Regions from separate parts of the Jeotgalibaca sp. PTS2502 genome, predicted to be linked through region 3. Evidence: a T-box and tRNA genes for the amino acid it is inferred to sense, from the RefSeq annotation. Region 3 holds a T-box; the other regions hold tRNA genes.
What was found. A T-box is a leader RNA that pairs with one kind of tRNA and senses whether it is charged. The one in region 3 lies ahead of tyrS (tyrosine--tRNA ligase), so its partner is inferred to be a tRNA-Tyr.
Positions count from the first base shown of each region.

Region 1: it has a tRNA-Tyr gene. The T-box ahead of tyrS (tyrosine--tRNA ligase) is inferred to sense a tRNA for this amino acid. The anticodon was not compared.
Region 2: it has a tRNA-Tyr gene. The T-box ahead of tyrS (tyrosine--tRNA ligase) is inferred to sense a tRNA for this amino acid. The anticodon was not compared.

Region 1 covers NZ_CP019433.1:1,126,084-1,135,567, reverse strand. Annotated here, with positions in the region: rRNA gene BW721_RS05575 (16S ribosomal RNA) at 1-813, shown strand, start outside; rRNA gene BW721_RS05570 (23S ribosomal RNA) at 1,024-3,939, shown strand; rRNA gene rrf (5S ribosomal RNA) at 4,093-4,208, shown strand; tRNA gene BW721_RS05560 (tRNA-Asn) at 4,231-4,304, shown strand; tRNA gene BW721_RS05555 (tRNA-Ser) at 4,351-4,437, shown strand; tRNA gene BW721_RS05550 (tRNA-Glu) at 4,457-4,528, shown strand; tRNA gene BW721_RS05545 (tRNA-Val) at 4,617-4,689, shown strand; tRNA gene BW721_RS05540 (tRNA-Asp) at 4,692-4,764, shown strand; tRNA gene BW721_RS05535 (tRNA-Phe) at 4,827-4,899, shown strand; tRNA gene BW721_RS05530 (tRNA-Tyr) at 4,903-4,983, shown strand; tRNA gene BW721_RS05525 (tRNA-Trp) at 5,000-5,070, shown strand; tRNA gene BW721_RS05520 (tRNA-His) at 5,083-5,155, shown strand; tRNA gene BW721_RS05515 (tRNA-Gln) at 5,165-5,236, shown strand; gene BW721_RS05510 (MFS transporter) at 5,528-6,694, shown strand; gene BW721_RS05505 (NADH-dependent flavin oxidoreductase) at 6,764-7,870, shown strand; gene BW721_RS05500 (hypothetical protein) at 8,005-8,259, shown strand; gene BW721_RS05495 (DUF969 domain-containing protein) at 8,272-8,970, shown strand; gene BW721_RS05490 (DUF979 domain-containing protein) at 8,973-9,484, shown strand, end outside.
Region 2 covers NZ_CP019433.1:1,743,983-1,753,466, reverse strand. Annotated here, with positions in the region: gene BW721_RS08775 (ACT domain-containing protein) at 1-8, opposite strand, end outside; gene BW721_RS08770 (glycoside hydrolase family 3 N-terminal domain-containing protein) at 196-1,200, opposite strand; gene BW721_RS08765 (PLP-dependent transferase) at 1,294-2,376, opposite strand; gene BW721_RS08760 (MalY/PatB family protein) at 2,373-3,569, opposite strand; T-box leader at 3,632-3,864, opposite strand; tRNA gene BW721_RS08755 (tRNA-Leu) at 4,176-4,259, opposite strand; tRNA gene BW721_RS08750 (tRNA-Cys) at 4,294-4,364, opposite strand; tRNA gene BW721_RS08745 (tRNA-Gln) at 4,371-4,442, opposite strand; tRNA gene BW721_RS08740 (tRNA-His) at 4,453-4,525, opposite strand; tRNA gene BW721_RS08735 (tRNA-Trp) at 4,538-4,608, opposite strand; tRNA gene BW721_RS08730 (tRNA-Tyr) at 4,625-4,705, opposite strand; tRNA gene BW721_RS08725 (tRNA-Phe) at 4,707-4,782, opposite strand; tRNA gene BW721_RS08720 (tRNA-Asp) at 4,825-4,897, opposite strand; tRNA gene BW721_RS08715 (tRNA-Val) at 4,900-4,972, opposite strand; tRNA gene BW721_RS08710 (tRNA-Glu) at 5,019-5,090, opposite strand; tRNA gene BW721_RS08705 (tRNA-Ile) at 5,106-5,179, opposite strand; tRNA gene BW721_RS08700 (tRNA-Gly) at 5,192-5,262, opposite strand; tRNA gene BW721_RS08695 (tRNA-Asp) at 5,264-5,339, opposite strand; tRNA gene BW721_RS08690 (tRNA-Met) at 5,352-5,424, opposite strand; tRNA gene BW721_RS08685 (tRNA-Ser) at 5,460-5,549, opposite strand; tRNA gene BW721_RS08680 (tRNA-Glu) at 5,591-5,662, opposite strand; tRNA gene BW721_RS08675 (tRNA-Ser) at 5,678-5,767, opposite strand; tRNA gene BW721_RS08670 (tRNA-Ile) at 5,807-5,880, opposite strand; tRNA gene BW721_RS08665 (tRNA-Met) at 5,923-5,996, opposite strand; tRNA gene BW721_RS08660 (tRNA-Pro) at 6,009-6,082, opposite strand; tRNA gene BW721_RS08655 (tRNA-Arg) at 6,092-6,165, opposite strand; tRNA gene BW721_RS08650 (tRNA-Leu) at 6,176-6,261, opposite strand; tRNA gene BW721_RS08645 (tRNA-Gly) at 6,300-6,371, opposite strand; tRNA gene BW721_RS08640 (tRNA-Thr) at 6,379-6,451, opposite strand; tRNA gene BW721_RS08635 (tRNA-Leu) at 6,464-6,545, opposite strand; tRNA gene BW721_RS08630 (tRNA-Lys) at 6,576-6,648, opposite strand; tRNA gene BW721_RS08625 (tRNA-Val) at 6,702-6,774, opposite strand; rRNA gene rrf (5S ribosomal RNA) at 6,882-6,997, opposite strand; rRNA gene BW721_RS08615 (23S ribosomal RNA) at 7,153-9,484, opposite strand, start outside.
Region 3 covers NZ_CP019433.1:2,148,351-2,157,834, forward strand. Annotated here, with positions in the region: gene BW721_RS10735 (NAD(P)H-dependent oxidoreductase) at 1-5, shown strand, start outside; gene BW721_RS10740 (hypothetical protein) at 7-186, shown strand; gene BW721_RS10745 (hypothetical protein) at 189-566, shown strand; gene BW721_RS10750 (GNAT family N-acetyltransferase) at 591-1,091, opposite strand; gene tyrS (tyrosine--tRNA ligase) at 1,093-2,364, opposite strand; T-box leader at 2,415-2,616, opposite strand; gene BW721_RS10760 (C40 family peptidase) at 2,892-4,208, shown strand; gene metG (methionine--tRNA ligase) at 4,365-6,380, shown strand; gene BW721_RS10770 (TatD family hydrolase) at 6,567-7,340, shown strand; gene rnmV (ribonuclease M5) at 7,337-7,915, shown strand; gene rsmA (16S rRNA (adenine(1518)-N(6)/adenine(1519)-N(6))-dimethyltransferase RsmA) at 7,916-8,812, shown strand; gene BW721_RS10785 (Veg family protein) at 8,929-9,186, shown strand; gene ispE (4-(cytidine 5'-diphospho)-2-C-methyl-D-erythritol kinase) at 9,345-9,484, shown strand, end outside.

The sequences.
Region 1 (9,484 bases), 1.0 Mb from region 3:
CGACTCTCTGGTCTGTAATTGACGCTGAGGCTCGAAAGCGTGGGGAGCAAACAGGATTAGATACCCTGGTAGTCCACGCCGTAAACGATGAGTGCTAAGTGTTGGAGGGTTTCCACCCTTCAGTGCTGCAGTTAACGCATTAAGCACTCCGCCTGGGGAGTACGGCCGCAAGGCTGAAACTCAAAGGAATTGACGGGGACCCGCACAAGCGGTGGAGCATGTGGTTTAATTCGAAGCAACGCGAAGAACCTTACCAGGTCTTGACATCCCTTGACACTCCTAGAGATAGGACGTTCCCTTCGGGGACAAGGTGACAGGTGGTGCATGGTTGTCGTCAGCTCGTGTCGTGAGATGTTGGGTTAAGTCCCGCAACGAGCGCAACCCCTATTGTTAGTTGCCAGCATTCAGTTGGGCACTCTAATAAGACTGCCGGTGACAAACCGGAGGAAGGTGGGGATGACGTCAAATCATCATGCCCCTTATGACCTGGGCTACACACGTGCTACAATGGATGGTACAACGAGCAGCAAACCCGCGAGGGCAAGCGAATCTCTTAAAGCCATTCTCAGTTCGGATTGCAGGCTGCAACTCGCCTGCATGAAGCCGGAATCGCTAGTAATCGCGGATCAGCACGCCGCGGTGAATACGTTCCCGGGTCTTGTACACACCGCCCGTCACACCACGAGAGTTTGTAACACCCGAAGTCGGTGGGGTAACCCTTATGGGAGCCAGCCGCCTAAGGTGGGATAGATGATTGGGGTGAAGTCGTAACAAGGTAGCCGTATCGGAAGGTGCGGCTGGATCACCTCCTTTCTAAGGAAATTATATGGAACCTGCCGATGTTCACATTCTTGTTCAGTTTTGAGAGGTTAACTCTCAAACGCATTGTTCCTTGAAAACTGAATAGTATAACATGAAATATAAAGTAAGAAACCAAAACATTTTACCGCGTTACACGTTGAACAGTTTTTTAACGAAAACAGTTTGATAGTAAAGGCCAGCAATGGCTGAAACTTGACCATAGGTTAAGTGAATAAGGGCGCACGGTGGATGCCTAGGCACTAGGAGCCGATGAAGGACGGGACTAACTCCGATATGCTCCGGGGAGCTGTAAGTAAGCTATGATCCGGAGATTTCCGAATGGGGAAACCCAATATCTTTGATAGGATATTACAAACACGTGAATACATAGCGTGTTTGAGGTACACGCAGGGAACTGAAACATCTCATTACCTGCAGGAAGAGAAAGAAAATTCGATTCCCTGAGTAGCGGCGAGCGAAACGGGAAAAGCCCAAACCAAAGAGCTTGCTCTTTGGGGTTGTAGGACTGGGACGTGAGACTGCAATGGATAGCAGAAGCTGGCTGGAAAGCCACGCGAAACAGGGTAAAAGCCCCGTATGCGAAATCTAACGCAGCTCTACCAGTATCCTGAGTACGGCGGAACACGAGAAATTCCGTCGGAATCCGGGAGGACCATCTCCCAAGGCTAAATACTCCTTAGTGACCGATAGTGAACCAGTACCGTGAGGGAAAGGTGAAAAGCACCCCGGAAGGGGAGTGAAATAGTACCTGAAACCGTGTGCTTACAAGTAGTCAGAGCCCGTTAATGGGTGATGGCGTACCTTTTGTAGAATGGACCGGCGAGTTACGATCCCATGCGAGGTTAAGTTGAAAAGACGGAGCCGCAGCGAAAGCGAGTCTGAATAGGGCGAATGAGTATGTGGTCGTAGACCCGAAACCAGGTGACCTACCCATGTCCAGGTTGAAGGTGCGGTAATACGCACTGGAGGACCGAACCCACGCACGTTGAAAAGTGCGGGGATGAGGTGTGGGTAGCGGAGAAATTCCAATCGAACCTGGAGATAGCTGGTTCTCTCCGAAATAGCTTTAGGGCTAGCCTCGGATAAACGAATCGTGGAGGTAGAGCACTGTTTGGACTAGGGGCCCTTCTCGGGTTACCGAATTCAGATAAACTCCGAATGCCATGGATTCAAGTCCGGGAGTCAGACTGCGAGTGATAAGATCCGTAGTCGAAAGGGAAACAACCCAGCCCACCAGCTAAGGTCCCAAAGTATCTGTTAAGTGGAAAAGGATGTGGGGTTGCACAGACAACTAGGATGTTGGCTTAGAAGCAGCCATCATTCAAAGAGTGCGTAATAGCTCACTAGTCGAGTGACCCTGCGCCGAAAATTTACCGGGGCTAAACAGATCACCGAAGCTGTGGATTCAACCATTAGGTTGAGTGGTAGGAGAGCGTTCTAAGGGCATTGAAGCTAGACCGTGAGGACTGGTGGAGCGCTTAGAAGTGAGAATGCCGGTATGAGTAGCGAAAGACGGGTGAGAATCCCGTCCACCGTATGACTAAGGTTTCCTGGGGAAGGCTCGTCCTCCCAGGGTTAGTCGGGACCTAAGCCGAGGCCGATAGGCGTAGGCGATGGACAACAGGTTGATATTCCTGTACCAGTTGTTTTTGTTTGAACGATGGAGGGACGCAGGAGGCTAAGGAAATGCGTGCGATTGGAAGAGCACGTCCAAGCAACAAGTCTTGTAGAGAGTCAAATGCTTTCTACTATACGGACAAGTTGTGATGGGGAGGGAAATTTAAGTACCGAAGTTCCTGATGTCACACTGCCAAGAAAAGCTTCTAGTTAGAAACCAACTGCCCGTACCGCAAACCGACACAGGTAGTCGAGGAGAGCATCCTAAGGTGAGCGAGCGAACTCTCGTTAAGGAACTCGGCAAAATGACCCCGTAACTTCGGGAGAAGGGGTGCTGACCGCAAGGTCAGCCGCAGTGAATAGGCCCAAGCGACTGTTTATCAAAAACACAGGTCTCTGCAAAATCGAAAGATGACGTATAGGGGCTGACGCCTGCCCGGTGCTGGAAGGTTAAGAGGAGAGGTTAGCTTCGGCGAAGCTTTGAATTGAAGCCCCAGTAAACGGCGGCCGTAACTATAACGGTCCTAAGGTAGCGAAATTCCTTGTCAGGTAAGTTCTGACCCGCACGAAAGGCGTAACGATTTGGGCACTGTCTCAACGAGAGACTCGGTGAAATTATAGTACCAGTGAAGATGCTGGTTACCCGCGACAGGACGGAAAGACCCCATGGAGCTTTACTGCAGGTTGATATTGATTGTTTCTGCTACATGTACAGGATAGGTAGGAGCCATTGAAGTCGGGACGCTAGTCTCGATGGAGGCGTCATTGGGATACTACCCTTGTAGCAGGACCACTCTAACCCGCCACCCTTATCGGGTGGGGAGACAGTGTCAGTCGGGCAGTTTGACTGGGGCGGTCGCCTCCTAAAATGTAACGGAGGCGCCCAAAGGTTCCCTCAGAATGGTTGGAAATCATTCGTAGAGTGCAAAGGCAGAAGGGAGCTTGACTGCGAGACCTACAAGTCGAGCAGGGACGAAAGTCGGGCTTAGTGATCCGGTGGTTCCGCATGGAAGGGCCATCGCTCAACGGATAAAAGCTACCCTGGGGATAACAGGCTTATCTCCCCCAAGAGTTCACATCGACGGGGAGGTTTGGCACCTCGATGTCGGCTCGTCGCATCCTGGGGCTGTAGTCGGTCCCAAGGGTTGGGCTGTTCGCCCATTAAAGCGGCACGCGAGCTGGGTTCAGAACGTCGTGAGACAGTTCGGTCCCTATCCGTCGCGGGCGTTGGAAATTTGAGAGGAGCTGTCCTTAGTACGAGAGGACCGGGATGGACACACCGCTGGTGTACCAGTTGTTCTGCCAAGGGCATTGCTGGGTAGCTATGTGTGGACGGGATAAACGCTGAAAGCATCTAAGCGTGAAGCCCCCCTCAAGATGAGATTTCCCATCATTTTAAATGAGTAAGACCCCTGAGAGACGATCAGGTAGATAGGCTAGAAGTGGAAGTGCAGCGATGTATGGAGCGGACTAGTACTAATCGGTCGAGGACTTAACCAATAATAAAACGGTAATGACGTAAAATGGGTTTCAAACCAAGGGTTTCATGTTAACTATTCAGTTTTGAGGGAACAACCTCAGAAAAAACACTGTGGGCATAGCCCAAGTGTATCATGTCTGTAAACTGCTAGCAGCAACAGCCATGACAATATGTGCGGTGGCGATGGCAAGAAGGTCACACCTGTTCCCATCCCGAACACAGAAGTTAAGCTTCTTAGCGCCGATTGTAGTGAAGGGTTTCCCTTTGTGAGAGTAGGACGCTGCCGCGCATATATTTTTTTAATATATTATTCCGCAATAGCTCAGTTGGTAGTAGCGCTTGACTGTTAATCAAGATGTCGTAGGTTCGAGTCCTACTTGCGGAGTTTTTCTTTTTTTTTGGAAAAATTTAAGTTTTGGCATTTTATACTTGGAGAGTTGTCCGAGAGGCCGAAGGAGCACGATTGGAAATCGTGTAGGCGGGAAACTGTCTCAAGGGTTCGAATCCCTTACTCTCCGTTAGCTTATTTTTAAATATGGCCCGTTGGTCAAGCGGTTAAGACACCGCCCTTTCACGGCGGTAACACGGGTTCGAATCCCGTACGGGTCATTATCATGGCTGTTGACGCTTTAGCGACATTACAGACATGATACACTTGGACAAAGTTCATAGTGTTTCCTTAAATTGTTTATATCATGGAGGTTTAGCTCAGCTGGGAGAGCGTCTGCCTTACAAGCAGGATGTCAGCGGTTCGATCCCGTTAACCTCCATTGGTTCCGTGGTGTAGGGGTTAACATGCCTGCCTGTCACGCAGGAGATCGCGGGTTCAAATCCCGTCGGAACCGTCTTTACTTGTTTCGTAACAGTGACTATGTTAGAATTAATACTCAAGTAAATTTTTATTTAAGGCTTGGTAGCTCAGTTGGTAGAGCACTTGATTGAAGCTCAAGGTGTCGGCGGTTCGATTCCGTCCCAAGCCATCTGGAGGGGTAGCGAAGTGGCTAAACGCGGCGGACTGTAAATCCGCTCCTTCGGGTTCGGCAGTTCGAATCTGCCCCCCTCCATAATTTTACTCATAATAGGGGTATAGTTTAAAGGTAGAACAACGGTCTCCAAAACCGTTGGTGTGGGTTCGATTCCTGCTACCCCTGTTTTGAATTTTGGCGATTGTGGCGAAGTGGTTAACGCACCGGCTTGTGGCGCCGGCATTCGTGGGTTCGATTCCCATCAGTCGCCCTCTTTTAGTGGGGTATAGCCAAGCGGTAAGGCAACGGACTTTGACTCCGTCACTCGTTGGTTCGAATCCAGCTACCCCAGTTATAATATAACGGTAAGACTCAGGAAGATTTCTCTTTCTGAGTCTTTTTTTGTGTTTAAAGATAGAATGAAAGTGAATAGAAATCAAAAAAAATCACTTCTATTCACTCAAAACAGCAAAATGAGTTAATAGAAACTGAAAATAGTCCCTGAACTTCCTCCAATCGACAAAATTAAGCGATGTAAGAGGTTTGGGTCAATTGAAAAGGATTCGTAGCTATTGTCGAGCTATAGGGTCGTTCATTTATAATAAAGAAAACGCTTTATTATAAATGGAATCGAGATGATGAGATGCGCTTATTATTAAAAGTAGGTTTATTATCAGTTTCTTTATTGGTTACAACGGCTGGAGCTATCACAGCTAACTTGCCGTCTATTATTGCAGAATATCCACAGATCAACAGCGTTATGATTGAATTTATGATGACGATGCCGTCATTATTGACCATTTTAACAGTATTATTTAGTCATCGATTAGCCAAAATAGTGGGCTATAAGAGTCTTGTTATTTTTGGAATCGTCTTATTATTAGTTGCAGGTGTCTTACCATATTACTTCCATTCGATCTGGTTATTAGCATTGAGTCGCGTGTTATTCGGTGTTGGGATTGGTTTGTTTCATCCTTTGCTTTTTTCATTTGCGACAACTTTTTTTGAAGGTGATGAATTAGCGAAGGTAATTGGTTTACAGAGTGCTTGTGAAGGGTTAGGTGGGATGTTTTCAACCTTTATAGTAGGACTGTTGCTCGTTAATGGCTGGCGCAATTCCTTTTTTGTCCATCTATTGGCGATTCCAGTTTTAGTCTTGTTCATGATTTTTGTACCTCGTATTCAAGTAAAGGATAAGCCAGTAATGAAACATAAAACAGCTGATCAATCGTCATCTCCAATTTGGAGACAAATGTTATTGGTAGTCGTAGCGATGAGTTTATATATGGTCGTTGGTGTCAAAATAACGGCTATTTTAATGGAGAAAGGCTATGGAAGTGCGACAAGCAGTAGTAATTTACTCGCTTTAATCGGTTTAGGAGCAATGGCTGCTGGACTTTTATTTTCAAAAGTCACACTTACCACTAAAAAATGGACGATACCGATTTCCTTATTAAGCTTGTCATTAGGGATGTTGTTATTTGCATACTCATCAAATCTTCTTACTGATGGGGTGGCAGTCATTTTGTGTGGGTTTTCGGCACGAACCTTTTTCCCTTTCTTGATGAATCAGGTCAATCAAAATGATGATGGGAATAAGGAGCGTAATACCTCGCTTTTATTGATCGGGAATAATATTGCGATTGCGTCTGCTCCGATTAAAATTGCTGCTTTGCAGGCTATTAATCCACTAGATGGGAATGTGGGGTTATTGATTAGTGGCGCGCTGATTTTAATTGTTATTGCGGCTATGAGTGCCGTTAAGATCTATCTGAAAGCAAGTCTTTCAACGTCAACCGAAATTAACTAGTACTCAATTGGTAATCCTAGCTCTTTCACGATAAAATAGTAAGTAAGAACTAAATAGGGAGAGTTGAGGATGACTAATATTAATCAAAAAGTAACGTTTTCACGTGGTTTAGAATTAAAAAATCCGCTTGTTATGGCGCCGATGACAACAAAAATGAGTTTCTATGATGGCGTTGTGACCAAGGATGAGCTGGATTATTATGCGCTTCGCTCTGGTGAACTAGGAGCAGTCATTACTGCAGCAGCTAATGTTCAAGAAGTAGGGAAAGGTTGGGAAGGCGAGCTTGGTGTTTATGATGATAAATTTATTCCAGCTTTGTCTCGTTTAGCGTCTACCATTAAACAAAGTGGTACTAAAGCGATTCTCCAAATTTTCCATGGTGGTCGTATGACCAATTCAACTGTTACAAGAGGGCTTCAAGTTGTTTCAGCCAGCGCTATAGCAGCAGAACGTCCGGATGCTGAGACACCTAGAGCACTAGAGCATGATGAGATACTCCAAGTGATTCAGGACTTTAAAGAAGCGACGATCCGTGCGATGAAGGCGGGCTTTGACGGTGTTGAGCTGCACGGCGCTAATACTTACTTGATTCAGCAGTTCTTCTCGCCACACTCTAACCAACGAAATGACGAGTGGGGAGGTAGCCTAGATAAGCGCTTTAACTTTATCAATCACTTAGTTGATACAGTAACAGCGGCTGTTGACGAAAGCGGACAGAAAAATTTTATCGTTGGCTATCGTTTTTCACCTGAAGAGTATGAAACACCGGGGATTCGCTTCGAGGACAGCTTATATTTGGTGAATCAGTTGGCCAACAAACCGCTCGACTACCTCCATATTTCTTTGAACGACTATACAAAAATATCACAGAGCACCGACTATCAAGACAAGAGCATGCTAGCTTACGTTTATGAAAAAATAAATGGGCGTCTGCCGTTGATCGGTGTTGGTGATGTCCGAACAAGAAAGGATGCGGAAGCTCTTCTAGAATATGCGGACATCGTAGCAGTTGGGCGTTCGCTATTGATTGATCCTAACTGGGCGAGCAAGGTCTTGAATAATAATGAGGATAAGATTCGGAAACAAGTGTCGCTAGATGATAAAGAAAAACTAGCCCTGACAAATGGGGTATGGGGCTTTATGGAAGCGATGATGGGTGATCGAATTCTAGATTAATATAAGTAGTCAAAAAGCTGGGTTTCCAGCTTTTTTTTTGTCTATTTTCATACATTCGGATTCTAGGTGTTAATTATTTTTTAAGTCCTAATGAATTTGTTATAATTGAACTAGTAAGAAAAGGAGGAAGTGTGATGAGGAAGAACGACAATAAATTATCTGAACAAGAGAAAGCAGCTGACCAAGTCAAACAAGATGAACTTATAACGGATCATTCTATTGAAGATATTACTGAAAATAAACAAACTGGGTCAGCAACTACTTACTGGTTGCCAATTGGGATTGGAATCGGCTTAGCTGTTGGTGTTGCAATAGACAAAATGCTCTTGGGCTTAGTGTTTGGGTGTTTATTCGGCGTTCTAGCCAGTGTGTTGTTTAAGAAACGATAGGAGTGGGTTACCGTGGAATGGATTAAATTAATAGGTATTGTCATTATTGTCATAGGATTTTTATTAAAGTTAGATACGATTGCAGTTGTATTAATTGCTGCAGTTGTAACAGGATTAGTATCGGGGATTTCCTTTGTTGAAATTCTAGAAATTTTAGGGAAGGCATTTGTTGATAATCGCTTAGTTACTTTGTTTTTACTAACCTTGCCAATGATCGGTTTGTCCGAACATTTTGGCTTAAAGGCGCAAGCGACTAATTTGATTCAAAAAATTAATGGGTTAACATCAGGGATTATGTTGATTATTTATCAAGTGATTCGTGAGATTGCTGCTTTCTTCTCTATTCGTGTTCAAGGGCAAACGCAGTTTGTACGTCCTATTGTAGATCCAATGGTTCAAGCTGCTGCCCAAACGAAATATGGTGAGCTAGATGAAGATGATGTGGATTTATTAAAAGCACAAGCGGCTGCTTCAGAAAACTTTGGGAACTTTTTCGCTCAAAATACCTTTATTGCAGCGTCAGGTGTCTTGTTAATTTCAGGTACGATGGAATCGTTAGGTTACGATATTTCTCCGGTTGCGGTGGCACAAGCTTCGATTCCTGTGGCACTGATTGCGTTACTTTTAGCATCCCTAAATTATTTGCGAATTGATAAAAAGTTAGAACGTAAATATAAAAAACGTGCTAACAATCAAAAGGGGGATGACTAATTATGTCTGCAGAATACATTACAGAAACGTTAGTACCGTTATTGCTTGAATTGTTCTATATTTTAATTGGACTACAGTTGTTCTACACGGCATTTTGTGTTTTACGTCAAAAAGATCATCCTGCTCGTCTAGGAACGGCTGCATTTTGGATTTTACTCGGCTTATTGTTTGCAGGTGGAAAAATCATTCCAAATGCTATTAGCGGTGCTTTCTTGCTAGCTATGGGTGCTTTGACTTTATTTAAACAGGTAAAACTTGGCAAGATTGAATCGAATTCTGATGAAGAACAGGCTCTTTATGCTAAGAAATTTTCCAACAAGGTTTTCTTGCCAGCTGTTATGCTCGCTATCGCAGCTGTTTTAATTGCCCAATTCACACCGTTTGGCGGTCAAGTTGGGATTGGATTTGCGGCCGTGTTATCGCTTGTATTAGCTATGCTCATTTTCAAAGCTTCGCCGAAACTAACCTTAAAAGAATCTGACCGCATGGTTCAACAAGTGGGAACTGTTGGTAT
Region 2 (9,484 bases), 400 kb from region 3:
GCTTTCATGTTTTCTCCTCGCTTTTTAACCTAGTTAATTTGACTGCCATTATACCACAACATCAGTCAATTAATTCTAATTGTAATTTAATTTTCAAAATACGCAAGACCGATTCGTTAATTCGTTCCTCAGAGAGACGTCCTTCTGCTACAGCTGCTAAAACAGCCTCTCTTTGAATGGTGACATCTGAACTGATTACCCATCATTTCCGGCTAAAACAGCTTGGACAGCCGCCTCTTCTGGCCCCAAAAATTGTTGAACACCTTCCATCACTAAGTCATCCGTCATAATAATGCCGTTAAAAGCTAAATCATTCCTCAGCAAATCAACCACTGCCGACGATAAGGAGGCAGGTAAGCGATCATCAATAGCCGTTACAACATTATGCGAGACTAAAACTGCTGCAACATCTTGGGCAATTCCTGCTTGAAAAGGTAAAAAATCACGGTCATAAAAATTCTCCAAGGTTCGATTATCATAAGCGATCCCTGTGTGAGTATCAACATTATCGCCATAACCTGGAAAGTGTTTTAGCACACTTCCTACCTTTTCTTCTTGGCTTATTCTCACTGCCGTTTCGGCATACTGAGAAACCTCAAGTGGATCTGTTGAAAATGCGCGCTCATAAATAAAATCGTCCTGAGAAATCGGAATATCAGCTACTGGAGCTAAATTCAAATTAAATCCCAGCGAAGCAAGTAGCAATGCTTTATCTCTTTCAATTTGCTCTACATCTTCCCAACTACCCTCTGTAAAGGCCACACTTGGTGCAGGAAAGGCTTGCTCACGAAACAAAGGAAACTGACTAATCCGAGTCACACTACCACCTTCCTCATCAACCGCTTGAAAAAGAGGAATCTCACTCAATTCTTGAAGACGATGAATGTCATCTTTGACTTGTTCGGGTGTTTTCTCCGAAAAATCTTTTGCAAACCAAATGTAGCCTCCAATACTGTTAGATTCAACCAACTCGAGCATACCTTCATCAGGTAAACGAACTAAAAACATCTGACCAACTTTTTCTTCTAATGTCATCTCCTGAAGGATGGCTTCTACGACATCAACCTCCGTTGGCTCACTGCTTTCTATCATTTCTTGCGATGAATAGTGTTGGCTGCTTTCGCTACTGCTATCATTCGAATCTGCATGACTACAAGACGCCAATAGACCTAGTGCTACGGCCACTATCAGTTTTCTCATAAAAGCACTCCTTACTTCTTTACGCTAACAATACCTTTAATTTATAAAATAGGCGAATAAAAAGAAGTAAGTGGACGACCACTTACTTCTCATCTAATCTAATACAGCCTTTAAATCCGCGATCAAATCATTCTCATCCTCAATACCGACTGATAGTCGGACTAAATCTGGCGTTAACCCATACGATTCTCTTAACTCTTTTGGAACATCCGCATGTGTTTGGCTAGTCGGATAGGTAATTAAACTTTCTACCCCACCCAAACTCTCAGCAAAGGTAAATAGTTTTACACTTGCTAAAATTGATGGAATTTGTTCAGCATCATGAATACGAACACTAATCATCGCACCTTTTCCTGGATAAAGAACCTCTTTCACTTGAGAGAAAGTTTTCAAAGCCGATACAATTGCCTTAGCATTCTTTTCTTGTTTATCTAAACGAAGCGGCAACGTTTTTAAACTTCTAATAAAGAGCCAACAATCAAACGCCGATAAAGTTGGACCAGTTGTATTCGCTAACCATTTCAACTTTTCACCTATTTGCGAATCACTAGTCACAACAACGCCTGCTAAAACATCGTTATGACCTGTTAGATACTTGGTTCCAGAATGAACAACAATATCTGCACCTAGCTCTAATGGCCGTTGCCGCAATGGCGTTAAGAAGGTATTATCAACGATTACACGAGCACCTAATGCCTTCGCTTGTTCGCTGAGTGAAACTAGGTCAATTTCTTGCATAAGTGGATTAGTGGGTGACTCTACGAATACGGCAGTGGTTTGCTGGTTTAACTGCTGAGTAAATTCTTCTTCCGTCGCAAAATAAGAGAAGCTCGCTATACCTTTAGCTTCTAATTCATTAAAGTAGCGGAAGCTGCCCCCATATAAGTCTCGCGATACTAAAAAATGACTCCCTACATCAAATAACTGAAAAACAAGTTGGATCGCACTCATACCTGAACTTGTCGCAACAGCAGCACTACCACCTTCTAAAGTCGCTAGTCCTTCTTCTAAAATATCCCGTGTTGGATTGCAAGTACGGCTATAGTCATAACCTGTACTTTGTCCTAAGCCAGGATGGGCAAAGGTTGAAGACAAATGAATAGGCGGGCTGATTGCTCCTGTTGCAGGATCCGAATGGTTGCCTAGTTGGGCTAGAAAAGTATTAAAGTGACTCATTTATTTTCCTCCTTAAAGGTCCTAATAGCGTTTGTAAGTTGTTCTAATGCAAGTGTGATTCTATCTGGTGTTGTAGCTAGATTAAGACGTATAAAGCCTAAATAGTCTTCAGAGAACCATTCGCCATAATCAACTGCTAGCTTTGCTTTTTCTTGAACAATATCTTTAACTTTATCTTTAGGAATAATGGCTCGTAAATCAATCCAAAGTAAGTACGTTCCTTCTAAATCAGATACAATAAGCTGTGGAAACTCAGCTAATGCTTCTCGGACTAACAAATCGTTCGAGCGAATGACCGTTAGCAATGAATCAAACCACTCCTCACCACCGCGATAAGCAGCCTCACCTGCCACTTGACCTAATAAATTAACCTCAGTTTGCTGATAACGAATCATTTTTTGATCAAATTGTTCTCTTAGTTCTTGATCTGGAATAATGATATGAGAGTGAAGCAAAGATGCTAAATTAAAACTTTTAGATGGCGCGTTACAAACAATTAAACGATTGTGAAATCGCTCCTCCTCAATAGACAATACCGATTTAAAAGGATGAGCAGAAAGTTCAAAGTCTTGGTGAATTTCATCTGCAATTACAATCACATCATAACGTTCGCACAAAGTTAACATACCTTCAAGCTCTGATTCTTTCCAAATGCGACCAACAGGATTATGAGGCGAACACAATATAAATAATTTCGGTTGTTCCTTCTTTAGTACTTCTTCTAAAGCAGTTAAATCGACGCTGTAAGCCCCGTTATCATTTATCAAAGGTGATAATACCAATTTCCGATTAGTATCTTTTACAGCATTAAAAAAGGGGTAATAAACAGGCGGCTGGATTAACACACCATCCCCTTCATTAGAAAAACACTGGATTAAATGATAGAGTGATTGAACAACCCCATTTGAATAACGTAACCATTCTTCTTGTAAGTTGATATTATGCCTTTTTTTTTGCCAATTTGAAAAAGCTAAAAAATAGGCTTTATGAGGTAAAGAATAACCAAAAACACCATGACTCACCCGTTCAAACAATTCCTGAACGACTACTTCAGGCGCCTGAAATTCCATATCAGCTACCCAAAGTGGTAGTAACTCCGCATTACCAAACCGTTTATCCAATGCATCCCATTTTAATGACTGGGTATGACGTCTTTCTTTTTGATACCGTTCAATGAAACTGTTGATTGTCATTCATCCGACCTCCTATTTTTAGAAAATAAAAAATCCGTCCCTTTGTCCTACTAATCGTAAGACAAAGGGACGGATTGATTCCGTGTTACCACCCTAATTTATGTTAGTTAGAAAACCCAACACCTCTAAAGCTCCTATGAAGCTTGGCAATATAACGGTTGCTACCGTCTAAAAAGCGTTAACCTTTCAGAAACTCAGAGTTCATCTTCACTCACTTCATCAGTCCTCTTTTTCACCATGCAGAGGTCTCTAATAACTGATTATGATAAGCTACTCTTCTCTTCTTCGTTTAAATGAATTTTAAATGAGATAATGATGAAATTATAATGACAATAACAAAAAATGTCAATAGTCATTTTAAATAAGAAAAGCGGACAAGTCCGCCTTGGCCTATGAAAAAATAGGAAATTTGACCCTGAATTGTCAGGAGACTTCACGCTTCAGCGGGTTAGTCGAATGATATGCGTTAGCGAGCAGCGAAGCGCGCAATGGGGAAAATTTATCTTTTTTTCACTAGGTCAGGACTTGGGAGCTAGACAGTGATGGCTGAACTTATAATCCCCTAGTCTACAAAAAAAGCTCAGCTATCAGCTGAGCTTCAACGTATACCGGCGGCCGGGGTCGAACCGGCACGCCCTCGCGGGCACTGGATTTTGAGTCCAGCGCGTCTGCCTATTCCGCCACGCCGGCAAATTATTATGCAAGTTTTCATCCCTTTTGGGAAAGGCGGTAACCGGATTTGAACCGGTGATGAAGGTTTTGCAGACCTCTGCCTTACCACTTGGCTATACCGCCGAAAGACTGGGGTAGCTGGATTCGAACCAACGAGTGACGGAGTCAAAGTCCGTTGCCTTACCGCTTGGCTATACCCCATTAATAAAAGGGCGACTGATGGGAATCGAACCCACGAATGCCGGCGCCACAAGCCGGTGCGTTAACCACTTCGCCACAATCGCCATAATCCAAAACAGGGGTAGCAGGAATTGAACCCACACCAACGGTTTTGGAGACCGTTGTTCTACCTTTAAACTATACCCCTAAGGACTTAAAAAAAATGGAGGGGGGCAGATTCGAACTGCCGAACCCGAAGGAGCGGATTTACAGTCCGCCGCGTTTAGCCACTTCGCTACCCCTCCATGGTGGCTTGGGACGGAATCGAACCGCCGACACCTTGAGCTTCAATCAAGTGCTCTACCAACTGAGCTACCAAGCCATTAAGAAGTAATACTTTATTTAATTAATACAACTGTATTAACGGTTCCGACGGGATTTGAACCCGCGATCTCCTGCGTGACAGGCAGGCATGTTAACCCCTACACCACGGAACCAATGGAGGTTAACGGGATCGAACCGCTGACATCCTGCTTGTAAGGCAGACGCTCTCCCAGCTGAGCTAAACCTCCATGATATAAAACATACAGTTTATAAATCATCAATTAAATGACGATATGACCCGTACGGGATTCGAACCCGTGTTACCGCCGTGAAAGGGCGGTGTCTTAACCGCTTGACCAACGGGCCAGTTAAAAATAAAAATGGGCCTAAATGGACTCGAACCATCGACCTCACGCTTATCAGGCGTGCGCTCTAACCAGCTGAGCTATAGGCCCATAAAATAAAAAAGCGGGTGAGGAGAATCGAACTCCCGACAACAGCTTGGAAGGCTGTGGTTTTACCACTAAACTACACCCGCGTGGCGGTTCCGACGGGATTTGAACCCGCGATCTCCTGCGTGACAGGCAGGCATGTTAACCCCTACACCACGGAACCATTTTAAAAAAATTGCGGGGGCAGGACTTGAACCTGCGACCTTCGGGTTATGAGCCCGACGAGCTGCCAACTGCTCCACCCCGCGATAATATTAATAGATAACTTTTAAAAAAGTTATAAAGGAGGATAAGGGATTCGAACCCTTGCACGCTTTTACACGCCTGACGGTTTTCAAGACCGTTCCCTTCAGCCGGACTTGGGTAATCCTCCGAGATGTTAATGATATTTAATTTATCATAAAAATATGATAATGACCCGTACGGGATTCGAACCCGTGTTACCGCCGTGAAAGGGCGGTGTCTTAACCGCTTGACCAACGGGCCTTGTTCTTTTAAAAACGGAGAAGGAGGGATTTGAACCCTCGCGCCGGTATGATCCGACCTACACCCTTAGCAGGGGCGCCTCTTCAGCCACTTGAGTACTTCCCCAATCAAAGATAGCTTATGCTGCAAGTAATTTTGCTGCAATGGACCTTGCAGGACTCGAACCTGCGACCGGACGGTTATGAGCCGTCTGCTCTAACCAACTGAGCTAAAGGTCCAGGCTCTTAATGTGACCTTTTCTGAACGTCCATTTTTAAAAATAGCGGCGGAGGGGATCGAACCCCCGACCTCCCGGGTATGAACCGGACGCTCTAGCCAGCTGAGCTACACCGCCAAAAATATTAAATCGGGAAGACAGGATTCGAACCTGCGACCCCTTGGTCCCAAACCAAGTGCTCTACCAAGCTGAGCTACTTCCCGTAATTTAAATGCACCCAGCAGGAGTCGAACCTGCAACCGCCTGATTCGTAGTCAGGTACTCTATCCAATTGAGCTATGGGTGCATATTAAAAATGCCGAGGATCGGGGTCGAACCGATACGGTGAGAACTCACCGCAGGATTTTAAGTCCTGTGCGTCTGCCAATTCCGCCACCCCGGCATTACAATATTATGAAACTTTAAGGATATGATCCTTAAAGCGGAAGACGGGGTTCGAACCCGCGACCCCCACCTTGGCAAGGTGGTGTTCTACCACTGAACTACTTCCGCAAAAAGATGCCGGCTAAAGGACTTGAACCCTCGACCCTCTGATTACAAATCAGATGCTCTACCAACTGAGCTAAGCCGGCAAATTTTTAAAATGCGGGTGAAGGGACTTGAACCCCCACGCCTTGCGGCGCTAGATCCTAAATCTAGTGCGTCTGCCAATTCCGCCACACCCGCGCATCTTTTTATGCAATTGATAAAAAGAAATGAGTCATGCAGGGCTCGAACCTGCGACCCTCTGATTAAAAGTCAGATGCTCTACCAACTGAGCTAATGACTCAACTAAAGAGTTGAATTGTGAGTATTACTCACTTTGTCATATTACTATGACTATGGAGGTTAACGGGATCGAACCGCTGACATCCTGCTTGTAAGGCAGACGCTCTCCCAGCTGAGCTAAACCTCCGAAAATGTAAATATTATGTAAAGAACAGTTCTTGAACATAATACAATATTTTTTGCTAATCTGCAAGTTATTTTCTTTTGAAAACTTGTTTTTTAAAGAAAATATATGCGCGGCAGCGTCCTACTCTCACAAAGGGAAACCCTTCACTACAATCGGCGCTAAGAAGCTTAACTTCTGTGTTCGGGATGGGAACAGGTGTGACCTTCTTGCCATCGCCACCGCACATATTGTCATGGCTGTTGCTGCTTTAGCAGTTTTCAGACATGATACACTTGGGCTATGCCCACAGTGTTTTTTCTGAGGTTGTTCCCTCAAAACTGAATAGTTAACACGAAACCCTTGGTTTGAAACTCATTTTACGTCATTACCGTCTTATTATTGGTTAAGTCCTCGACCGATTAGTACTAGTCCGCTCCATACATCGCTGCACTTCCACTTCTAGCCTATCTACCTGATCGTCTCTCAGGGGTCTTACTCATTTAAAATGATGGGAAATCTCATCTTGAGGGGGGCTTCACGCTTAGATGCTTTCAGCGTTTATCCCGTCCACACATAGCTACCCAGCAATGCCCTTGGCAGAACAACTGGTACACCAGCGGTGTGTCCATCCCGGTCCTCTCGTACTAAGGACAGCTCCTCTCAAATTTCCAACGCCCGCGACGGATAGGGACCGAACTGTCTCACGACGTTCTGAACCCAGCTCGCGTGCCGCTTTAATGGGCGAACAGCCCAACCCTTGGGACCGACTACAGCCCCAGGATGCGACGAGCCGACATCGAGGTGCCAAACCTCCCCGTCGATGTGAACTCTTGGGGGAGATAAGCCTGTTATCCCCAGGGTAGCTTTTATCCGTTGAGCGATGGCCCTTCCATGCGGAACCACCGGATCACTAAGCCCGACTTTCGTCCCTGCTCGACTTGTAGGTCTCGCAGTCAAGCTCCCTTCTGCCTTTGCACTCTACGAATGATTTCCAACCATTCTGAGGGAACCTTTGGGCGCCTCCGTTACATTTTAGGAGGCGACCGCCCCAGTCAAACTGCCCGACTGACACTGTCTCCCCACCCGATAAGGGTGGCGGGTTAGAGTGGTCCTGCTACAAGGGTAGTATCCCAATGGCGCCTCCATCGAGACTAGCGTCCCGACTTCAATGGCTCCTACCTATCCTGTACATGTAGCAGAAACAATCAATATCAACCTGCAGTAAAGCTCCATGGGGTCTTTCCGTCCTGTCGCGGGTAACCAGCATCTTCACTGGTACTATAATTTCACCGAGTCTCTCGTTGAGACAGTGCCCAAATCGTTACGCCTTTCGTGCGGGTCAGAACTTACCTGACAAGGAATTTCGCTACCTTAGGACCGTTATAGTTACGGCCGCCGTTTACTGGGGCTTCAATTCAAAGCTTCGCCGAAGCTAACCTCTCCTCTTAACCTTCCAGCACCGGGCAGGCGTCAGCCCCTATACGTCATCTTTCGATTTTGCAGAGACCTGTGTTTTTGATAAACAGTCGCTTGGGCCTATTCACTGCGGCTGACCTTGCGGTCAGCACCCCTTCTCCCGAAGTTACGGGGTCATTTTGCCGAGTTCCTTAACGAGAGTTCGCTCGCTCACCTTAGGATGCTCTCCTCGACTACCTGTGTCGGTTTGCGGTACGGGCAGTTGGTTTCTAACTAGAAGCTTTTCTTGGCAGTGTGACATCAGGAACTTCGGTACTTAAATTTCCCTCCCCATCACAACTTGTCCGTATAATAGAAAGCATTTGACTCTCTACAAGACTTGTTGCTTGGACGTGCTCTTCCAATCGCACGCATTTCCTTAGCCTCCTGCGTCCCTCCATCGTTCAAACAAAAACAACTGGTACAGGAATATCAACCTGTTGTCCATCGCCTACGCCTATCGGCCTCGGCTTAGGTCCCGACTAACCCTGGGAGGACGAGCCTTCCCCAGGAAACCTTAGTCATACGGTGGACGGGATTCTCACCCGTCTTTCGCTACTCATACCGGCATTCTCACTTCTAAGCGCTCCACCAGTCCTCACGGTCTAGCTTCAATGCCCTTAGAACGCTCTCCTACCACTCAACCTAATGGTTGAATCCACAGCTTCGGTGATCTGTTTAGCCCCGGTAAATTTTCGGCGCAGGGTCACTCGACTAGTGAGCTATTACGCACTCTTTGAATGATGGCTGCTTCTAAGCCAACATCCTAGTTGTCTGTGCAACCCCACATCCTTTTCCACTTAACAGATACTTTGGGACCTTAGCTGGTGGGCTGGGTTGTTTCCCTTTCGACTACGGATCTTATCACTCGCAGTCTGACTCCCGGACTTGAATCCATGGCATTCGGAGTTTATCTGAATTCGGTAACCCGAGAAGGGCCCCTAGTCCAAACAGTGCTCTACCTCCACGATTCGTTTATCCGAGGCTAGCCCTAAAGCTATTTCGGAGAGAACCAGCTATCTCCAGGTTCGATTGGAATTTCTCCGCTACCCACACCTCATCCCCGCACTTTTCAACGTGCGTGGGTTCGGTCCTCCAGTGCGTATTACCGCACCTTCAACCTGGACATGGGTAGGTCACCTGGTTTCGGGTCTACGACCACATACTCATTCGCCCTATTCAGACTCGCTTTCGCTGCGGCTCCGTCTTTTCAACTTAACCTCGCATGGGATCGTAACTCGCCGGTCCATTCTACAAAAGGTACGCCATCACCCAT
Region 3 (9,484 bases):
GGTAAGGTGGAACAGAAAGAATGGATGCTAAGCCAAATAAAAGACTTGCAGCAAAAAAGTACGGACTATCGTCAGATTGCTTTATTTCAAGCCTTTGAAAAACTCATCCAAGAGCAATATAAACGCATGGAGCAAGCACAAGGTGAAATTGATGGCCGAATGTGGAGTCCAAATAAGTGGGGGTAATGATGACAACTAAAGAAAAGGAAAGTCTATGTCAATCGATCTTTTTAATTATAGCAGTGGTCTTTAAACGTTATGGCGGCTATTTGCTAGGTGAATATGAGACTAGCTTATTTATTTTTATCGCCTTAATCGGATTTTACGTGATTCATCTTTCATTTGTAAAACTTGCCAAAGATTATCCGCAGAGGGACAACTGGGAAGAGAATTTTAATCTCGTGACGTTATTAGGATTTGGACTAGCCGTATTTATTTTGCAACTGATTAATGCAGCTAATATTTTGCTGATTACCGTAGTTGGTATTATTTTAATCTTAATCAATGTCTTAATTAAGTCGAAACGCCGGGCAGCTAAAAATAATATGAATCAAAAAGAAGAGTGAGACTAGCCTCACTCGTCTTTTTGATTAAATGGTATAGTCGTAAATGTAGTCATCCATAACAAAGCCATTGCCAATCGGTGAAACAACGGCATCAACTTGTTTAAAGCCTACTTTTTCGTAGAAGGCGATAGAAGATGGATTGTCTTTATTGACGGTTAGACGCAATTTAGATTTTTTAGCATCTGTTGCTTGTTGAATTAACTTTTTCATCAACTGGTAAGCATAGCCATTGCCTCTTGCACGCTTTAATAAATAAAGCTTACTGATGAATAGTGTGTTCTCCTGCCACTCAAGTGCCACATAACCAATCTCATCTTGGTCAACTTCTACTATATAATAAGTTAATTTATTTTCAGCAATGTCAGCAATAATCCGTTCAGTGGATTGGAAGGTTTTGAGCATATAAGCGACTTGTTCCTGTCCTAAGATAGGCAAGTAGTGCTCATTCCAAATGATTTCAGCTAGGTGAGCGACATCTTCTGCCTGTAAGGTATCTCGAACAGCAACCAATGTAACCTCAGTCATCTTACACCAACTTTACAAGGAAATATTTTTTCTTACCACGGCGCACAATAATAAAGCGTTGATCAAATGAATGCTCACGTGTCATAACAAAATCTAAGTCGGTTACTTTTTCACCATTAATTGAAATAGCGCCATTTTGAACATCTTCGCGTGATTGACGGCGAGATGGTTCAATCCCCAAATCAACCAGCCAAGTCACTAGCTCTTGTTCCGTTAAATTTGATTCGAAAGTCGGCATATTTTTAAATCCTTGTTCAATCTCGTCAGCAGATAATTGAGCAACATTACCAGTAAAGAGAGCATCGGTAATTTTCAGCGCATCTTCTAGGGCCTTTTCACCATGAACGAAGGTTGTCATTTCAGCAGCCAATGTTTTTTGAGCTTGACGCTTATGAGGCTCTGTTTGCACACTTTCTTCTAAAGCTGAAATCTCTTCTTGAGAAAGGAAGGTAAAGAATTTTAAGTATTTAACGACATCGCGGTCATCTTGGTTAACCCAGAATTGGTAAAATTCGTAAGGCGTTGTTTGTTCGGGATCTAACCAAACAGAGCCGCCAGCTGTTTTACCAAATTTTGTACCGTCCGCTTTTAGCATCAATGGAATGGTTAAACCAAACGCTTTTGCCTCTGCGCCTTCTTTTTTACGGATGAGTTCGAGACCAGCTGTAATATTTCCCCATTGATCCGCACCACCAATTTGTAGTTGAACATCTAATTGACGATATAGATGTAAGAAGTCCATCGATTGTAGAATTTGGTATGAGAACTCTGTAAATGAAATTCCCGTTTCCAAACGGCTAGCGACAATATCTTTTGCAAGCATAGTATTGATATTGAAGTTTTTACCAAAATCACGTAAGAAATCAAGTAGTGAAAGTTGTTTTGTCCAGTCTAAGTTATTAACGAGACGGATTTCAGAATCTGCTTCGCCGGCGCGGAATAACTTTTTCATTTGATAGGTAATTTTTTCAGCGTTGTAAGCAACGGTTTCTTCTGATTGAAGCGTACGTTCTTCAGACTTTCCGCTTGGATCTCCAATAGAACCTGTTGCGCCACCAATTAAAATTACCGGTTTGTGACCAGCTAATTGGAATCGTTTCAGTAGCATAAAAGGAATCAAGTGTCCCACATGCATACTTGAACCAGTCGCATCAATCCCGCAGTATAGTCCAATATTCTTTTCATTTAATAACTCGCGTAAGCCGTCTTCGTCTGTTTGTTGGTTGATGGCATCCCGCCACTGTAGTTCGTCAATAATATTAACCTTTTCCATATGAACACTCCTCTTTTAAAATAAAAAAAGCCCTGACAAAGCATAGCTCTGCCAGGGACGATTGATTACCGTGTTACCACCCAAATTGTTTCATAAAAAATGAAACCACTCTAACATGTAACGTATGTTAGCCGCTCATAACAAGTAGCTCCAGAATTGTAATTCAAAATAAGGGTGTACCGGTTCCCACCATTGCCGGCTCTCTCTTCATACAAAATCCTTATTCCTACTGTATTCCTTCAAAGCGTTTATCTGTGTTTTATTCTTGAAATCAGTATAGTCATGACTATAAAAAATGTCAATCTTCTTTTTAAAATACTGATGTAACAGACGGATTGAAACATTTGTCGACAATCATTACATTTATGTTACAAAGGAACTACAAGTCATCGATAAATGGTTTTTCACAAAGAAACTATGCTATGATTTCCTCGTTAAGGAAAATCATAACAGTTTTTTAAAGAAACCGATAATTAAATGATAACTATATATTTGTATAATCACATAAACCTACTGGAGGAAATGACTTGAAGAAGAAACTTGCCACTTTAATTTTAACGAGTTCGCTGTTATCTGCAACATTTGTAGCGCCGTATGCTGTATCTGCTGATGAGTTAACTGAAAAAATTCAACAACAAGAAGAAAAAGTCAATGAACTATCAGGCCGCGTTGAGTCTGCTGAAGCTGTATTAGCTGAGGTACAAGCAGAAATCGCTGCTGCAGAAAACCGTGCTGTTGAATTATTAGCGCAACGTGTTGACACAAATGAAAAAATTGATTTATTAGAAGAAGAAATTGCACAACTACAGGTTGTGATTGATCAACGTGAAGACCAATTGAAAGAACAAGCTCGTTCTGTTCAAATTAATGGGTCTAACACTAACTACATGAATTTTATTTTTGCATCAGAGTCTTTAACAGACTTAATTGCTCGTGTCGACGTTGTAACAACAATGGTTTCAGCTAATAAAAGCTTAGTTGAACAACAAGTTCAAGACCAACAAGCTGTTGAAAACAAAAAAGTTGAGACAGAAGAAAAATTAAACGAGATTATTTCAATGACTTATGAACTTGAAGAATTAAAAGGTCAATTAGAAGTTAAAAATATTGAACAAGAAAGTGCAGTGGCAGCACTTAACGCTGAGAAAGCATCTGCTGAAGAAGATCGTTTAGCGTTTATCGCTGAAAAAGAAGAAGCTGACCGTCGTGCTGCTGAAGAAGCAGAGCGTCAACGTATCGCTGAAGAGGCAGCTATTGCTGCAGCAGAAGAAGCACTAAGAGTTGAACAAGAAGCTGCTCAAACAGTTATTGCCGTAACAAATAATCGTGAAACAGTGACTGCAGCAACGCAAACAACAACTAATAACACGACAACTAATACAACAAATAACAGCCCTGCTATTTCAACACCTGCTATTTCAACACCAGTGATTGAAGAAAAAGTAGAAGTTATCATTGAAGAAAAATCAGCACCATCATTACCAGCACCATCTGGTGATGTTATCGGTGTGGCATACAAATACCTAGGTGTACCATATGTATATGGTGGTAAAACACCAAGTGGTTTCGACTGTTCAGGTTTTACGGCTTATGTTTTCCGTGAAGCATACGGTATTGAAATCGGAGGTTGGACTGGCTCACAACAATACGTAGGAAGTCAAATTTCTGTTAGTCAAGCACAAGCAGGAGATCTATTGTTCTGGGGACCTAAAGGTAGTCCTTACCACGTAGCAATTTCATTAGGAAATGGTCAATACATCCATTCTCCTTCCGAAGGTGGCGTTGTTGAAGTAAACAGTACACAATACTTTACGCCAAGCTTTGCAGTACGTGTTGCAAGATAATATAAACAAAAAGTTGAAATGACTGGGACGAATGTTCCAGTCATTTTTATTTGGAAAATGTCCACATGCTTACCTCTTTTGTGGTAAAATAAGGCGTATATGCAGGTTTTGTGAAAACAAATTTAAAACTTGCCACTTCTAAGGAGGCACTCATTCGTGTTTAAAGAAAAAGAAACATTTTATATTACAACGCCCATCTATTACCCAAGTGGTCAATTACATATCGGAAATACCTATACAACAGTTGCTTGTGATGTGATGGCACGATATAAACGTCAACAAGGGTTTGATGTTCGTTATTTAACAGGAACAGATGAGCATGGACAAAAAATTGAGAAAAAAGCTGAAGAGATGGGAATTAGCCCTAAAGAATACGTTGACGGCATGGCTGAAGATATTCAAAACCTTTGGAAGCAACTTGAAATTTCCAACGATCAATTTATCCGGACAACAGATCAACATCATATCGAAGCGGTTCAAGCTATTTTTGAACGCTTAATCGAACAAGGCGATATTTACTTAGGTGAATATGAAGGTTGGTATTCAGTGTCAGACGAAGAATACTTTACAGAAACACAATTAGCAGAAGTATACCGTGATGAAAATGGTAAAGTTATTGGTGGAATTGCACCAAGTGGTCACGAAGTAGAACTTGTTAAAGAAGAATCTTACTTCTTTCGTATGAGCAAATATGCTGATCGTTTGCTAAAATATTATGAAGAGTATCCGGAATTTATTCAACCAGAATCGCGTAAAAATGAAATGGTGAATAACTTTATTAAACCAGGATTGGAAGACTTAGCTGTTTCACGGACAACCTTTTCATGGGGTGTACCAGTGAAAAGTAATCCAAAACACGTTATTTATGTTTGGATTGATGCATTAGCAAACTATATTACGGCTCTAGGTTACGGTTCAGAAGATACAGTCTTATTTGAAAAATACTGGCCAGCTAATATTCATATGGTTGGGAAAGAAATTGTTCGTTTCCACACGATTTATTGGCCAATCCTATTGATGGCATTGGACTTACCACTTCCAAAACAAGTATTTGGTCATGGTTGGTTGCAAATGAAAGACGGAAAAATGTCTAAATCAAAAGGAAACGTTGTTTATCCAGGTATGTTAGTCGAACGTTACGGCTTAGATGCTTTACGTTACTACTTGATGCGTGAAATCAGTTTCGGTAGTGATGGTGTCTTTACACCAGAAGATTACATTAATCGTATTAATTATGATTTAGCAAATGACTTAGGTAACTTGTTAAACCGTACTGTTGCTATGATTAATAAATACTTCGGTGGTGAAATTCCAGTTGGAACTGACCAAAACACTGCTTTTGATGCAGATTTAGAAGCGACAGCTAAAGAAGTTATTGCTAAGTATGAAGATGAGATGGACCATATGCAATTTAGTTTGGCACTCGCTGAAGTATGGCGTTTGATTTCTCGAGCAAATAAATATATCGATGAAACAGAACCGTGGATCTTAATTAAAGACGGAACGAGAAAAGAAGAATTGGCTAGTGTCATGGTTCATTTGGCCGAAGTGTTGCGTATGACAGCAATCTTACTATCACCATTTATGACTCATGCACCAGTTAGTATCTTCGAGCAATTAGGATTAGACTTCCAACAAGACGGCAGCTGGGACAAATTAACGTTTGGACAATTCCCACAAGGAACAACTGTTGTTAAAAAAGGACAACCAATCTTCCCACGTTTAGATGCGGAAGAAGAAGTAGCTTATTTGAAAGAGCAAATTTCTCCTGCGACAGAAACAGAAGACGTTGCTAGCAACGAATGGGATCCCAATGAAACCGAATTGGTTAGCGAAAAAGATAAGCAAATCAAATATGAAGACTTTGATAAAGTTGAATTAAAAGTGGCTGAAGTCATTGATTGCCAAAAAGTAGAAGGCGCAGATAAATTATTGAAATTCCGCCTAGATGCTGGCGATAAGGGACACCGCCAAATTTTATCAGGTATTGCAGAATGGTATGCTGATCCTGCTTTCTTTATTGGTAAAAAAGTAGTGATTGTTGCTAACTTGAAACCACGTAAAATGCGCGGCGAAGTTAGCCAAGGTATGATTCTTTCAGCTGAAAAAGATGGGCAATTACAAGTTGTTTTTGCACCGGAAACAGCAGAAAATGGTTCGACAGTAGCATAATGAATGAGAAAAGGCTGGGGCGAGTCCCTAGCCTTTTCTTTATGGGTGTCTTATTTTGAGAGTTGTAGTCTACCTTCCGATGTAAAAATTCTGAAAAAACTATTAAAATAATCAGCCAGCAAGGTATTTTGTTTAGAAAACAAGTATAATAGGAAAGAAGATCAATGAGAGAGGAAGATGAATCCTGTGCTATTTGATACACATTGTCATTTGAATGTTGACGCATTTGAAGAAGACGTTGAAGAGACGATTGAACGTGCCAAGAAACTTGGTGTTAGTAAGTTTGCAGTCGTTGGATTCGATACTGAAACCATAAAAAAATCATTGGAATTGAGCCAAGCTCATCCTGAAATATATAGTATTATTGGTTGGCATCCAACTGAGGCCGGTACCTATAGTCCAGACATTCAAGACAGTTTAATTCAACTGTTAGGCCAAGATAAGGTTGTTGCGATGGGAGAAATGGGCTTAGATTATTATTGGAATACCTCACCAAAAGACGTACAAGAGAAAGTATTCCGCCAACAAATTCAAATTGCTAAAGACTTGAAATTACCACTTTCGATTCATATGAGAGACGCCATTGAAGATACTTATCGTATTTTAAAAGAAGAAGATGTATCATCAATCGGTGGAATTATGCATAGCTATAGTGGTGATGTTGATGACATGCAACGTTTTTTAGATTTAGGTATGCATATTTCTTTAAGCGGTGTTGTTACTTTTAAAAAAGCAGTAGAGGTGCATGAAGTAGCCAAAGCTGTGCCTTTAGACCGCTTATTAATTGAAACAGATGCACCTTATTTAGCGCCAGTTCCCTATCGTGGGAAACGAAACGAACCAGGTTATGTGAGATATGTGGCAGAGCGCGTTGCTGAGTTGAGAGAGATGGATTTTAATGAACTAGCAAACGTGACGATGACGAATGCTAAGCGTTTATTTAGATTGGAAGATATATGAGAATAAAAGAAATTATTGTCGTTGAAGGTCGTGACGACACTAAAAAAATAAAGATGGCCGTTGATGCGGATACTATTGAAACAAATGGGTCAGCTATTAATGAGACCGTCTTAAAAGAAATTGAAAAAGCACATGCTCTTAGAGGGGTTATTGTATTAACAGATCCTGATTTTCCAGGAGGGAAGATACGGGAAACTATTATTCAGCGTATCCCAACTGTTAAGCATGCCTTTGTGCGTAAAGAGGACTGTCAATCACCGAAAGGCGGTAGTTTAGGAATTGAGCACGCGAGTCCTGAAATCATTCAAGCAGCTCTCAAAAATGTTCAGACCCCTTATTTTGAAACGAAAGCAGATCAACTTGATTCCTTTTGTTTAGCACTAGGACTGATTGGACAGCCTGGCTCTGCGGAATTAAGAAGAGAATTGTGCGATCTATTGGGAATCGGTTATGCAAATGGTAAGCAGTTTGTTAAACGGATCCGAATGTTTCAAATTTCAGAAGAAGAGATACTAACGATAATGGCTGAAAATGGAATTCCAATTCCTAAGGCTGTTCATGAGGAGATGGCATAGATGGGAACAAATAAACAAAAAGATATTGCAACACCAACAAGAACGAATCAAATTTTAAAAAAATATGGCTTAAACATGAAAAAAAGTTTAGGTCAAAACTTTTTAATTGAACCAAGTATTTTAACAAATATGCTTGAAGCGGCTGATATCGGTAAAGATACGTGTGTGATTGAGATTGGACCAGGTATTGGTGCCTTAACAGAACGTTTAGCACGAGCTGCCAAAAAGGTCGTTGCTTTTGAAGTTGATGAGCGCTTGAAACCGATTTTGAAAACAGAATTAGCAGACTATGACAATATCACTGTCATTTTTCAAGATATATTACAAGCAAATGTCAGAGACATGATTGCAGAGCATTTTGAAGAAGGAGACCGTATTGTAGTAGCAGCCAACTTGCCCTACTATATTACGACGCCGATTATTATGAACTTTATCGAGGCTAATTTGCCTATCGATACCTTTGTTATGATGATGCAAAAAGAAGTGGCTCAACGTATGACTGCGCAACCGAGCTCAAAAAATTATGGTTCGCTAACGATTGCCATTGATTATTATACAGAAGCAGAGATTGCTTCTATCGTACCGAGAAAAGTTTTCGTTCCACAACCAAACGTGGATTCAGCAGTCTTAAAACTATCAAGACGTGATGAAGTGAAAGTAGCTGTTGAAGATGAGAAATTGTTCTTCCAGTTAACGAGAGGGTCCTTCCAACAACGTCGTAAAACGTTGTGGAATAACTTGTTGAGTTTATTTGGGAAAACAGACGATATAAAGAACATGTTAACGGCTAGTTTAGAAGCAGCTAATATTGAAGCGAGTCGCCGTGCCGAAACACTGTCTATAGAAGAATTTGCCAACTTAGCTAATCAAATAACAGCCTACCGGATGAACCATTAAAAAATACTCATCCAATTAAAAAAAGGATTTATTTAACTTGCATCTGATTATCTCCTGTGATATACTTGAAAAATTTGTTATATTGTGCTACAATATATAGCAGTGAGGTGAAGGGCATGCCAAATAGTTTGATGGAAATCAAGGAAGAGCTTGACAATCGTATCGGTAAAAGAGTGTTGTTAACGGCCCAAGCGGGAAGAAAGCGTAAAATTGAACGAAAAGGTATTTTACGTGAAACTTATCATTCTGTTTTCGTTGTCGATTTAGATCAAGAAGAGAATGCTTTTAAACGTGTTTCATACAGTTATGCAGATGTTTTGACATCATCGGTAGAAATCTCATTTTACGATGAGGATTCTAGAGAGTACGCATAATCTCGCTTTTATTTAAAGATAATGAAAAAAGATCTCCTAGCTAGGAGATTTTTTTGTCTAGTATTAAGAAGAAATAATTTTCCCCTTTAAAAGGCCAAGCTTTTTCTTTAAATATTGGCTCAATTCATGTACTATTGAGTAATAAAGGGGGAAGTGAGATGGAGTGGATAGAACGAGCGCCAGCGAAAATAAATTTAACGCTAGATGTCTTATACAAACGAGAAGACGGCTATCATGAACTAGAAATGATTATGTCATCGGTTGATCTTGCTGACCATTTAACATTCACTTCTTTAGA